2 regions of the Pseudomonas sp. UMAB-40 genome follow, and region 2 is predicted to be linked to the other one. Evidence: riboswitches for the same ligand, from Rfam matches in the RefSeq annotation. Region 2 holds a riboswitch; the other holds the start of a gene.
The links. Region 2 has a riboswitch for cobalamin ahead of K0F88_RS26760 (CbtB-domain containing protein). Riboswitches for the same ligand answer to the same signal wherever they lie in the genome.
Positions count from the first base shown of each region.

Region 1: it holds a riboswitch for cobalamin, as region 2 does, so the genes downstream of both, cobO (cob(I)yrinic acid a,c-diamide adenosyltransferase) here and K0F88_RS26760 (CbtB-domain containing protein) in region 2, are expected to answer to the same signal.

Region 1 is NZ_LT607560.1:106,034-112,743, reverse strand. It holds gene K0F88_RS15525 (sorbosone dehydrogenase family protein) at 1-1,275, opposite strand, end outside; gene K0F88_RS15520 (hypothetical protein) at 1,343-1,927, opposite strand; gene K0F88_RS32435 (hypothetical protein) at 1,926-2,060, shown strand; cobalamin riboswitch at 2,083-2,314, shown strand; gene cobO (cob(I)yrinic acid a,c-diamide adenosyltransferase) at 2,395-3,006, shown strand; gene K0F88_RS15510 (cobyrinate a,c-diamide synthase) at 3,017-4,417, shown strand; gene bluB (5,6-dimethylbenzimidazole synthase) at 4,414-5,064, shown strand; gene cbiB (adenosylcobinamide-phosphate synthase CbiB) at 5,061-5,969, shown strand; gene cobD (threonine-phosphate decarboxylase CobD) at 5,962-6,710, shown strand, end outside.
Region 2 is NZ_LT607573.1:59,219-65,928, reverse strand. It holds gene K0F88_RS26790 (fatty acid cis/trans isomerase) at 1-630, shown strand, start outside; gene K0F88_RS26785 (acyltransferase) at 815-1,849, shown strand; gene nfuA (Fe-S biogenesis protein NfuA) at 1,907-2,491, shown strand; gene cobM (precorrin-4 C(11)-methyltransferase) at 2,589-3,335, opposite strand; gene K0F88_RS26770 (cobalamin biosynthesis protein) at 3,434-3,847, opposite strand; gene K0F88_RS26765 (CbtA family protein) at 3,844-4,548, opposite strand; gene K0F88_RS26760 (CbtB-domain containing protein) at 4,560-4,751, opposite strand; cobalamin riboswitch at 4,870-5,098, opposite strand; cobalamin riboswitch at 5,276-5,491, shown strand; gene cobW (cobalamin biosynthesis protein CobW) at 5,589-6,650, shown strand; gene cobN (cobaltochelatase subunit CobN) at 6,654-6,710, shown strand, end outside.

The DNA.
Region 1 (6,710 bases), on a different contig from region 2:
ATCATCGGCCACCAGCAAATCGCCCTGCTGATCAATCACCACTCCCACGGGCCGGCCCATGGCTTTCTCATCGTCATTGAGGAACCCTGTCAGTACATCAACCGGCTGCCCGGTCGGCTTGCCTCCCGCGAACGGGACGAAAATAACTTTATAACCACTGTGCGGCTTGCGGTTCCATGAGCCGTGCTGGCCGATGAAGGCGCCTTCCTTGAATTGCGCGGGAAGTGTGTTGCCCTCGGCAAACGACAGGCCCAGCGATGCGGTATGCGGGCCGACCGCATAATCCGGCGCAATGGCCTTGGCCACCAGATCAGGGTTTTGCGGCTCGACGCGAATATCGACATGCTGGCCGTAGTAGCTGAAGGGCCAGCCGTAGAACCCGCCGTCCTTCACCGACGTGATGTAGTCCGGCACCAGGTCGCTGCCGATTTCGTCTCGCTCATTGACCGCCGTCCACAGGGCGCCGGTCTGAGGTTCCCAGGCCAGGCCGTTTGGATTACGAATCCCCGAAGCGAAGATCCGGTGATTGCCGGTGGCGCGATCCACTTCCCAGATCGCCGCGCGACCTTCTTCCTGATCCAGACCGTTTTCGCCGACGTTGCTGTTGGAGCCGACCGTGACGTACAGCTTGCTCCCGTCCTTGCTGGCGATAACGTTTTTGGTCCAGTGGTGATTCAGCGTGCCACCCGGCAGGTCGACCACCTTGATCGGCTGCGACTTGATCGCGGTGTCGCCATTTTCATAGTGAAAGCGCAGCAAGCGGTCGGTGTCGGCGACGTACAGGTCGTTGCCGACCAGGGTCATGCCGAAGGGCGAATTGAGGTTTTCCAGGAACACCGTGCGGGTTTCGGCGATGCCGTCGTGGTCCTTGTCCCGCAGCAACGTGATGCGGTTGGGGCTGGGGACGCCGGCACCGGCACGGCCCATGACTTTGCCCATCACCCAGCCGCGAATGCCTTTGCCATCATCAGGTTTCGGTGGCGCGTTGGTTTCGGCCGCCAGCACATCGCCGTTGGGCAGCACGTAGAGCCAGCGCGGGTGATCGAGCCCTTCGGCAAATGCCGCCACTTGAGTGCCCGCCGCAGCGGTGGGTTTCGCGCCATCCGGCCAGCCGATCGCCGGGGCGATGTTCACCGTCGGGATCAGGGTCTTGTTCGGTTCGGGCAGCTTGGGTGACGGGCCGGTGCCGTCGGAGACTTGCAGGCTGGAGGTTTCGCCACAGGCGGCGAGCCCTCCGGCGAGCACGATGACGAGAACGAGCTGGGGCTTGCGCATGCTGGTCTTCCCTATGAGTGCATTGTCTTAATCATAGAGAAGCTTAAGCACGCGATGGTTCAACCGGTCAGCCGCGGGCTTCCTTGAGCAGCACAGCGATGCCGGGGTGATAGTTGCCGGCTTCGTTGCGCAACTTGCGGTAGGCGTATGGGAAATACCAGGCCACGGCGCAGCTGTGTTCCTTTTGCAGGTCGTCGACCATGTCCTGGAGTTCTTCCGGCGTCGCGCTCTGCTGGGCCTTTTGAGGCGCAACGAACAGGCAGCCGAGTTTCAGGTCGCTGGAATAGCTGATGCGTTTGGCGTCGCTGGTGATGTCCTGCAGCGCCTGGGTCAGGTTCAGGTTATTAACCCGCGGCCAGCGTTGCGTGGTCTGGAGGTAGGCGCGCTCTTCAGTGGAGGCGATAAACAGGTCGGCGCGGCTGTTGCGTTCGCCTTCTTCGTTCTGTTTACGGGTCGGCGTTTGTTGCAGCGTGACCATTTCCGCCATCCACGCTGCGGCGGAGAGCAGGCCAAGGTTGGCTTTCTCGTCGTACCAATATGGCGTGTCGTTATCGCCGCGCACGGCGTTGTAGCGGTCGATACAGTCAAACCAGCGTTCCAGCACCGGTCGCAGGAATTCCAGCCTCGGATTGCTGATGATCATGCCTTGCATGTTGCTCACCCTTGTAATTGTGTTGTTGGGTTTGTGGCGCTTTGATATCACTGCTGACAGTGTGGTGCAAGATGGGCGTCAGGTAATTGATGGGCGGCAGTATATCGAGCGCTCGCGCTTTGTCTTCAATTGACGCTCCACCCCCAACCCTCTAACCTTCGCGGCTTGTTTCAGGTGCTCTGTGGCGATGGCCGACAGAGTGAAACAGGGAAGCCGGTGAGTGACTATCGCCAAGCGACGAAACGTCACGATCCCGGCCCTGCCCCCGCAACGGTAAATGAGTGAACACTGCGTCTTGAGCCACTGTGTCGACTGACATGGGAAGGCGCGCAGTCCGGCGCGAGCCGCTCATGAGCCCGGAGACCGGCCTGATTCATCCAACGGCATCACGGTGGGCGATGCCAGGCTTCTTGCCGTCTATTCTTGTGCCTGCCCGCCGTTATCCAGCCTCAACGGAGAGCTCCCCCATGACTGATTCCCCTGATCGTGACGAACGCCACCTGGCGCGCATGCAGCGCAAAAAAGCCGTCATCGACGAACGCATCGCCAACTCGCCGAATGAGTGCGGCCTGCTGCTGGTGCTGACTGGCAACGGCAAAGGCAAGAGCAGCTCGGCCTTTGGCATGCTCGCCCGGTCCATGGGCCACGGCATGCAGTGCGGCGTGGTGCAGTTCATCAAGGGCCGTAACAGCACTGGCGAAGAGCTGTTCTTCCGGCGCTTTCCGGAGCAGGTGCGTTTTCATGTGATGGGCGAGGGCTTCACCTGGGAAACCCAGGACCGTCAGCGTGACATCGCCGCCGCCGAGGCCGCGTGGGCGGTGTCCCAGGAGCTGTTGCGTGACCCGTCGATCGGTCTGGTGGTGCTGGATGAGTTGAACATCGCCCTCAAGCACGGCTACCTCGACCTCGATCAGGTACTCAGTGATTTGCAGGCGCGTCCGCCGATGCAACACGTGGTGGTCACCGGTCGCGGCGCCAAACCAGAGATGATCGAACTGGCCGACACGGTCACCGAAATGGGCGTGATCAAGCACGCGTTCCAGGCCGGGATCAAAGCGCAAAAAGGCGTCGAGTTGTGAGCTGCACTTTATGAACAGCCATCGTCAATGCCCAGCGGTATTGATTGCCGCGCCGGCCTCCGGTCAGGGCAAGACCACCGTCACCGCCGCGCTGGCCCGTTTGCACCGCAATCAGGGGCGCAAGGTCCGCGTGTTCAAATGCGGCCCGGACTTTCTCGACCCGATGATTCTCGAGCGCGCCAGCGGTGCGCCGGTGTATCAACTGGACATGTGGATGGTCGGCGAGCAGGAAAGTCGTCGTCTGTTGTGGGAAGCGGCCGGGGAGGCCGACCTGATCCTCATCGAAGGCGTCATGGGCCTGTTCGACGGTACGCCGTCCAGCGCTGACCTGGCGCGGCACTTCGGTGTGCCGGTGCTCGGGGTGATCGACGGCACGGCCATGGCGCAGACCTTTGGTGCGCTGGCGTTGGGGCTGGCGAAGTATCAGCCGGACCTGCCGTTTGCCGGTGTATTGGCCAATCGCGTGGGCACGCTGCGTCATGCGCAATTGCTCGAAGGCAGCCTGACTGAAGGCTTGCGCTGGTATGGCGCCTTGTCGCGGGAAACCGGGATCGAATTGCCGAGTCGGCATCTCGGTCTGGTCCAGGCCAGCGAGTTGAACGATCTCGACCTGCGCCTCGATGCGGCGGCCGAATCGCTGGCCAGCAGTTGCGATGTGGCGCTGCCGCCCGCCGTGGAATTCGCCGGACCCGACGTGATCGCCGCCGAGCCTTTGCTTAAAGGCATCCGAATTGCCGTGGCCCGTGATGAAGCGTTCGCCTTCACCTACGGCGCGAGCCTGGATTTGCTGCGGGCCATGGGCGCCGAATTGCTGTTCTTCTCGCCGATCCGCGATGTTGATTTGCCGGAAGCTGACAGCCTTTATCTGCCGGGCGGTTATCCGGAACTGCACCATGTGGCGCTGTCGCAGAACACCCCGATGCTCGACGCGATCCGCGCCCATCATGCTGCCGGCAAGCCGTTGCTGGCCGAGTGTGGCGGGATGTTGTACCTGCTCGATTCATTGACCGATGTCGAAGGCACTCGCGCTGAACTGGTGGGCTTGCTCAAAGGTGATGCGGTGATGCAAAAGCGTCTGGCCGCGTTGGCGTTGCAAGCGGTTGAGTTGCCGGAAGGTTCGCTGCGTGGGCACACCTATCACCATTCGTTGACCAGCACCGAACTTGAGCCGATTGCTCGTGGGCTGAGTCCGAATGGCGGGCGTGGGGCGGAGGCGGTTTATCGTGAGGGGCGGATGACGGCTTCTTACGTGCATTTTTATTTCCCGTCGAATCCTTCGGCGGTTGCCGCACTGTTTGCGCCCAACTGTGAGGACGCCTTCGCGAGCAAGCCCGCTCCCACAGTTGAAGATGTGTTGTCTGAAAAAACGCGGTCCACTGTGGGAGCGGGCTTGCTCGCGAAGAGGCCATGACCGACAACGCATTCAGCAAGGCCGAACGCGAAGCGGTGTACCGGGCCATTGCCGAACGTCGCGACATGCGCCACTTCAGCGGCGGCACGGTCGAGCCGTCGTTGTTACGACGCCTGCTCGAAGCCGCCCATCAGGCCCCCAGCGTCGGCCTGATGCAGCCCTGGCGCTTCATCCGCATCAGCGACCGGGCCCTGCGCGGCAAGATCCAGCAGCTGGTGGAAGAAGAACGCATCCGCACCGCCGAAGCCCTCGGCGAGCGCACCGACGAATTCATGAAGCTCAAGGTCGAAGGCATCAATGACTGCGCCGAGGTGTTGGTCGCCGCGCTGATGGACGATCGCGAGCGCCACATCTTCGGTCGACGCACCTTGCCGGAAATGGACATGGCCTCGTTGTCCTGCGCGATCCAGAACCTCTGGCTGGCCTCCCGAGCCGAAGGTCTGGGCATGGGCTGGGTGTCGCTGTTCGAGCCGCAAGCGCTGGCGGACCTGTTGGGTTTGCCGCCCGGGGCCAAGCCGTTGGCGGTTCTTTGCCTCGGCCCGGTCAAGGAATTCTATCCGGCGCCGATGCTGGTACTCGAAGGGTGGGCGCAGGCGCGTCCGCTCAGTGAGTTGCTGTATGAAAATTATTGGGGAGTGAGTCAATGAGTGTGGCGTTATTGAGTGTCGCCGCGGTTGCGCTGGACGCGCTGCTGGGTGAACCCAAACGCTGGCATCCGCTGGTGGCGTTCGGCCGTTTTGCCGACCGCATCGAGCAACGTTTCAACGGTGAGGGACGTGGCTGGCGCAGCCATGGCGTCACCGCGTGGGTGATCGCGGTCGTGCCGCTGACCTTGCTCGCCACGGCGTTTTCCTGGGCGCCTTATGTCGGCTGGATTGTCGAAATTCTCGCGCTCTATTGCGCCCTCGGCATGCGTAGCCTCGGTGAGCACGTCGAGCCGGTGGCCAAGGCTTTGCGCAGTGATGATCTGGACGAAGCCCGCAAGCGCGTGGGTTATTTGGTCAGCCGTCAGACCGCCGAACTGGATAAAACCGAAGTGGCCCGCGCCGCCACTGAATCAGTCCTGGAGAACGGCAGCGACGCGGTATTCGCTGCGCTGTTCTGGTTTGCCGTGGCCGGCGCGCCCGGCGTGGTGCTCTATCGCTTGAGCAACACCCTGGATGCCATGTGGGGTTATCGCAACGAACGCTTCGAACGTTTCGGTTGGGCGGCGGCGAAGATCGACGACGTCCTCAACTACATTCCTGCGCGCCTGGTGGCGTTGACCTACGCGCTGCTGGGCAAAACCCGACTGGCGTTGAAATGCTGGCGCACCCAGGGCCCAACCTGGGACAGCCCCAACGCCGGGCCCGTCATGGCGGCCGGCGCCGGTGCGCTCGGCGTCGAGTTGGGCGGGGCGGCGATCTATCACGGTGAACTGCATCAGCGTCCGCAACTGGGCGAAGGCGTGCCGGCGGATGCCGATTCCATCGACCGTGGCTGGCAATTGGTTCAGCGCGGGGTATGGTTATGGCTGCTGATTCTCTGCGTGGGAGCTGAATTCTATGCTTGAGCACGGTGGTCGCTTGCGCAAGGCAGCGCTCGAATACGGCATTGCTGAAGCTGACTGGCTGGACCTGTCCAGCGGCCTCGCGCCGTGGCCATTCCCGATCCCGGACATTCCGTCGCGCGCCTGGGCTCGCTTGCCGGAAACCGATGACGGTCTGGAGCAGGCCGCTTGCGATTTTTACGGCACCGGACAGGTGCTGCCGGTGGCCGGTTCGCAAATGGCCATCCAGTTGCTGCCGCGTTTGCGTCGGGCCGGTAAGGTCGGCGTGCTGTCGCCGTGTTACGCCGAACACGCGCACGCATGGCGCAGCAATGGTTACATCGTGCGCGAAGTGCTGGAGCAGGAAGTCGACTTCTATATCGACAGCCTCGACGTGCTGGTGGTGGTCAACCCGAACAACCCGACAGGCTTGAGCCTGAGCCCGAGTCGCCTGCTCGACTGGCACGCCCGACTGGCCTCGCGCGGCGGCTGGCTGGTGGTGGACGAAGCGTTCATGGACAACACGCCGGCGTTGAGCCTCGCACCGTTTGCCCATCAGGTCGGCCTGATCGTGCTGCGTTCCTTCGGCAAGTTTTTTGGCCTGGCCGGTGTGCGATTGGGCTTTGTGCTGGCCGAGCGCAAGTTGCTCAAGTTGCTCGCCGAGCAGGTGGGCCCGTGGGCGGTCAGCGGGCCGACACGCGTGTTGGGCCAAGCCTGTCTGCTGGACACCGAAGGCCACGCAAGGCAGCGCGCGCGCAGCGAAGA
Region 2 (6,710 bases):
ATCGACAATGACAAGCCGACGGCACTGAAACTGGATGAGAAGGACCCCAAGCGCGACTTCGCGATGCAACTGCTGGCCCGTTACGGCGAGCTCGATGCCAGGCCCGATCCAATCAACCGTTGCGACGGCGCGTACTGCTCGCGACCGAACATCGACCCGGCGTTGCAGAGTGCCGAGCAGGCGCTGAGTCGCCTGACTTCGCGCCCGGCGGCCGGTTTGAGGGTCATCGATCAGTTGCCGGAAGCGACCATGCTGCGCATCGAGACGGCGAGCGGCAAGCGCGAGGTCTACAGCCTGCTGCGCAACCGGGCCCACAGCAATGTGGCCTTCCTGCTCGGTGAATCGCTGCGCTATCAGCCGGGGCTCGACACCTTGACGATTTTTCCGGGTGTGCTCAGCAGCTACCCGAACTTCATGTTCAACATTCCTGCCGACCAGGTGCCGGCGTTCGTCGATGCGATGGAAAACGCCAAGGACGCGCACCGCTTCGAGAAAATTGTCGAGCGCTGGGGCATTCGCCGCAGCCATCCGCAGTTCTGGTTTTACTTCCATGACCTGAGTCGCTACGTCCAAGAAACCGAGCCGGTGGAAGAGGGCGTGCTGGACATGAACCGGTACGAGAATCTTTGATCGACCTTTAAGCGTGGGCAGGTGTCGGATTTCATAGGCACCGCCAAACCCCTGTGGGAGCGGGCTTGCTCGCGAAAGCGGTGTATCAGCAACACTGATGGCGACTGACACACCGCTTTCGCGAGCAAGCCCGCTCCCACAGGGGATGTGTGGTGGTTTTGGGATTGCGATCGGAGGAGCGCCGATGTTGATTTCAGTACAGGCACTGCGCGCCGTCGCGGCCTGGACCGTGGTCTGCCACCACTTCATGCAGATTTTCTTCGACTTCAAGGCCCGTGGCCCCGTGGGGCAGATGTTCATCGACAAGGGCGCGGTGGGCGTTGATATTTTCTTCGTCATCAGTGGCCTGGTGATCTTCCTGTCCACCGAAGGTAAATCGCTGCCGCCCGCACGGTTTCTCTTGTATCGACTGTTTCGCATCGTGCCGGCGTACTGGCTGTACACGGTGCTGATGGCGTTGGTGGTCGTGTTCGCACAGCCTGTGTTGCCGGACCAGACGGTCGACTGGTCACATTTCCTGCTGTCGTTGTTATTCATTCCCACGGAAAACCCCGGTGGCTACGGGATCTATCCGACCCTCAATGTCGGCTGGACGCTGAACTACGAAATGCTGTTCTACGTGCTGTTTGCCTGGGCATTGCTGTTCCGCTTGCAGGTTCGGCTGCTGATCGTCGCGGCGTTGCTGTTTGCGGTGTGCCAGGCGTGGACCGGTTATGGCTGGATCAGCGAGTTCTACCGCTCGGACATTGTTTATGAGTTTTTGCTGGGGATCGCCATCGGCATGATCTATCGGCGCGGCTGGATCAAACCCGGTTTCTGGCTGCCCTTGTTGGGGATTGGCGGCGCGTTGCTGGCGATTTATAACCTGGCGCCGCAGCCACGCTTCCTGGCCTGGGGCGTCCCCGGTGCGGTGTTGGTGATGGCGTGTATGGCGCTGGAGCGCTATGTCGAGAACTCCCGGCTGTTCAGGGTGCTTGGCGATTGTTCCTACTCGGTTTACCTGATGCACGTGTTGGTGCTGTCGGTTGGCGGGTTTGTCGCACAGCGTTATGGGCTAAATCCTTACCTGATGTTCGCCGTTTGTGTGGTGGCCATCGGCGTGGCGTCCTGGGCAAGTTACGAATATGTAGAAAAACGCAGCTATCGGTGGCTTAAAGAGTGGATCGACGGCGAATCAGCGAATAACGCGGCTCTGGCTCTTTCCCGACAAAAATACTAGGACTTTGTACGGCGCGATGATTGGCGTAAACTGCGCCCAAGCCTGCGAGGAGTTTCCATGACCGCTATTACCATCACCGACGCCGCCCACGATTATCTGGCTGATCTGCTCTCCAAGCAGAACACCCCGGGTATTGGCATCCGCGTCTTTATCACCCAGCCTGGCACCCAGTACGCCGAAACCTGCATTGCGTACTGCAAGCCGGGCGAAGAAAAACCTGAAGACACCGCGTTGGGGCTCAAAAGCTTCACCGCCTACATCGATTCGTTCAGCGAAGCTTTCCTGGATGACGCGGTCGTCGACTATGCCACGGACCGCATGGGCGGCCAGCTGACGATCAAGGCGCCCAACGCCAAAGTCCCGATGGTCAATGCTGACAGCCCGGTCAATGAGCGTATCAACTACTACCTGCAAACCGAGATCAATCCTGGGCTGGCCAGCCACGGCGGTCAGGTCAGCCTGATCGATGTGGTCGAAGACGGCATCGCCGTGCTGAAGTTCGGCGGCGGTTGCCAGGGCTGCGGCCAGGCAGACGTCACCCTTCGCGAAGGCATCGAGCGCACCTTGCTTGAGCGCATTCCCGAGCTCAAGGGTGTACGCGATGTGACGGACCATACGCAGAAAGAAAACGCCTACTACTAAGGTGTTCGCTGCGAAATGAAAAAACGGCACCCGTGAGTGCCGTTTTTTTATGGGTGAAATTCACTGGCCCCATCGCGAACAGGCTCGCGTTGGGGTCCTATGGCCTGTAGAGATGCGCATGCCCCGCGCGATACAGCGACGACTCGCTGAACTGATCGCTACCCAACACCCGACCCACCAGAATCAACGCCGTGCGCCGAAAACCTTTCGCTTCAACCTTCGCGGCAATGTCCGCAATCGTCCCCACCACCCAATCCTGATCCGGCCAGGTCGCCCGGTGAATCACCGCAATCGGGCAGTCGGCGCCGTAATGCGGCAGCAATTCCGCCAGAATCCTCTCCAGATGATTAACCCCCAAATGAATCGCCATGGTCGCCCCGTGCTGGGCCAGGCTCCCCAGTTCTTCACCGGCCGGCATCACGGTTTTGTCGGCGTAGCGGGTCAGAATCACACTCTGTGAAACGTCGGGTAGCGTCAGTTCAGCCCCCAACAGCGCCGCACAAGCCGCCGTCGCCGTAACCCCAGGAACGATTTCAAACGCAATCCCCAGTTCACGCAAATAGCGAATCTGCTCACCAATCGCCCCGTAAAGACTCGGATCACCCGAATGCACCCGCGCCACGTCCTGACCGTTGGCATGGGCGGTCTTGATCAGTTCGATGATCTGCTCCAGGTGCAGTTCGGCGCTGTTGACCACCTGTTCGGCACAATGGCCTTCGAGCACGGCGGCGGGCACTAAAGAGCCGGCGTAAATGATCACCGGACAACTGCGAATCAGCCGTTGGCCTTTGACGGTGATCAGTTCCGGGTCGCCGGGACCTGCGCCAATGAAGTAGACGGTCATCGTCCGTTCCTTTGAATAAAGAGTCTGTCAGAAAAGGGGCTTGGGCAAGGCTTCAGATGAAGATTGCTCATGATCGAAGGTGGGGATTATCGGGGATCTTACGCAACGCAGGCCAATGCCAGGGTGGCCTGTGCATATTTTTGTCGCGAAATCAGCAGTTTCGCCGGTGCCTGGGCCAGGTGTTCGACCAGGGCCAGGGCGGCACTTTCCGCCACGCCGTAGCAGCCAGTGCGTTCGAACGCGATGTCCGAATGATGGCTGAGTTGCGGTTTATAACCTTCCAATTGCTCACGGCTGAAATACATCAGCGGCAACGCGAGTTGTTCGGCGAGTTCGATCAGGCCAGGCTCATTACGCTTCAAGTCGATGCTGGCCAGGGCCTTGATCTGGTGAAGTCCGATTTGATGAGCCTGCAATGCCTGAACGATCAACGCCCGCAGCGTGCTGGCGGGGCAGCCGCGCTGGCAGCCCAGGCCGACCACTAAAGTCGGCGCTGCGCGGGTATCAATCATGCGTGGTATTGGCCATCGCTTTTGCGGCGGAACAACCAGGCGCTGATCAGGCCCAAAGCCAGCCAGAACGCGACGTTGGTCAGCTGCGACGCGATTTTGAACTGCGCTTCCAGCGCTTCCGGCGCGAGCATCGAGTGCACTTCCGGTTGCGGCGCGCCGATCACGTGCGGAACGGCGAGAATCGCCACGCCGAGGATCTTCATCAGCCAGTGACGGCTGAACACAATCAAGGCGATGCCGACAGCGGTGGAGGCGGCCGTGCCAATCCACCAGAGTTGCCGTTGGGCCAGATCCGCTGCGGCAGTGCCCGGCAGTTCAGGCGGCAGGCCGAGGGTCGGCGCCAGCACGAACGTCGCGTAACCGGCCAGGCCCCAAAGCAAGCCCTGGGAGGTTTTGGTCGGTGCACGCAAGGTGTAGAGACCGGCGAGCATCAAGGCAAAGCCGACGGCGACCACCAGGTTACCGCCCGTGGTCGACAGCACGCGCTGCCAGCCGTCTTCCGGTTCCCAGGCTTCAGCGTCGTGACTGTGAGCGGCAACACCGGCGGCGTGTTCGTGAACTTCAACAGCGGCCGGCTCGGATTTTTCGTAGGTTTCGGCCTGCAGAATCAGCGGCGAGACCCAGAAACTTTGCAGCAGGGTCAGCAGCAGGGCGGCCAGCAGTCCGGTGAAACCTGCGGTTTGCGCTATACGCTTGATCATGTCGGCAGGTCTCAATGGCACGGGAAGGCGGAGCTGTGACGGGTATCGTGCGCGGCATTGTGCACCGCTTCGATGTGCGAGAAACCGGCGAAATACACGAGGCACGCGCCAAGGATCGACGCGCACATGGCGGCGATCAGACGTTGGCTCAGGGTTGTGGTGGTGCTGGCGGAGCTATGGTCGGTACTGCTGATGATCGACATGGCGCATCCCTCTGGTCTGTCAGCGGGTGAATAGAGCGCATGGAAGACCCCTGCGAGTCGGGCGCGCAGAGGTTCAAACAGCGCCCGCCCACCGCGGGTTTGTTATTCAGTGACGTAAGGGTCACTTTGTGTTGCGGGCCGGTCTCCGGGCTCACGAGGGGCCAAGGCTTGCGCCTGAACCTGCAAGCATCACCTTCCCATGCCGAACTGCTGGCACAGTGGATCTGACGCTTCGCTCGCTTACCGTTGCGGGGGCAGCACCGGACTGACATGGCTTTGAGTAAAGCACATGATTCACCGGTTTCCCGTTTCACCCTGTGAAGGGCACCCGTAACAAGGCGTGTAGGAGAGCATGGGCGGGGGTTTGGCGTCAATTGGCATGGGTTCTCATTTCGATGCCGAGGTGAATTCTTCGCGGGCAAGCCTCGCTGCTACAAAAGCACTGCCGTCCTGTAGGAGCGAGGCTTGCCCGCGAAGGGGCCGGTGAGGGCGCCACAAGACATTGACCCGCCCCCACACCATGCGTAGCCTTGCGCTTTCGAGGTTCTTCGGCATTTGCCGAAGCTAAGAAGGGAACGCGGTCGATGCCGCGGCTGCCCCCGCAACTGTGAACGGTGATGTTCGCTGCCACGCCACTGCAAACCCTGTTCAGCGGGTTCGCGGGAAGGCGCAGCGAATGCCAGGCCCACAAGCCCGGCACACCGTCAGCCAGGAGACCTGCCTCGACACAGATTCTCACTACAACCGGGCGGGGTGATCCGGTGGCGAACTCTTCCGCGCGCGCCCGTCGCTGCGATTGTCGTCCCGTATGCCCGCCACCTTGCCAAAGGGCATCCGATGAAAACACTGGCCAAACTCCCCGTCACCATCGTTACCGGCTTCCTCGGCTCGGGCAAAACCACCTTGCTGCGGCACATGCTCGACAACGCCCAGGGTCGCCGCATCGCGGTGATCGTCAATGAGTTCGGCGAGCTGGGCATCGACGGCGAAATCCTCAAGCAGTGCTCCATCGGCTGCACCGAAGAAGAAGCCAACGGCCGCGTCTACGAACTGGCCAACGGCTGCCTGTGCTGCACCGTCCAGGAAGAATTCTTCCCGGTGATGCGCGAACTCGTCGCCCGTCGCGGCGACCTCGACCACATCCTCATCGAAACCTCGGGCCTGGCCCTGCCTAAACCGCTGGTGCAAGCCTTCCAGTGGCCCGAAATTCGCAGCGCCTGCACCGTTGACGCGGTCATCACCGTGGTCGACAGCCCGGCCGTCGCCGCTGGCACTTTCGCCGCGTTCCCGGATCAGGTCGATGCCCAGCGCAAACTCGACCCGAACCTGGACCACGAATCGCCGTTGCACGAGCTGTTCGCCGACCAACTGGCCAGCGCCGACCTGGTGATCCTCAACAAGGCCGACCTAATCAGCCCGGAAGACCTGGCTCGCGTGCGCCTGGAAGTCGCCGAAGAGCTGCCGCCAGCGGTCAAAGTCATCGAAGCCAGCAGAGGCCGCGTGCCACTGGACGTGCTGATCGGCCTCGGCGCCGGTTCCGAAGAACACATCGACAGCCGTCACAGCCATCACGATCACCACCATGAAGGTGAAGACGATCATGACCATGACGCCTTCGATTCGATCTCCATTGAGCTGCCGCAAGCCGACGAAAGCCTGCTGCTGGACGCGCTGACCCAACTGGTGGTCCAGCACGGCATCCTGCGGGTCAAAGGGTTCGCGGCGATTCCGAACAAACCGATGCGCCTGCTGATACAGGGCGTGGGCACGCGTTTCGACAAGCATTTCGACCGTCAGTGGGGCGCCGATGAAGCGCGCACCACGCGCCTGGTGCTGATCGGCCAAGAACTGGACGCCACGCTGCTTGAAGCGCAACTGCGCGCCGCGCTCAGCGTTTAAGCCATGCACCTGCTCAGGACCCAGCCCGGCGGTTTCGTGTCGGATGACAACATTGCCGAC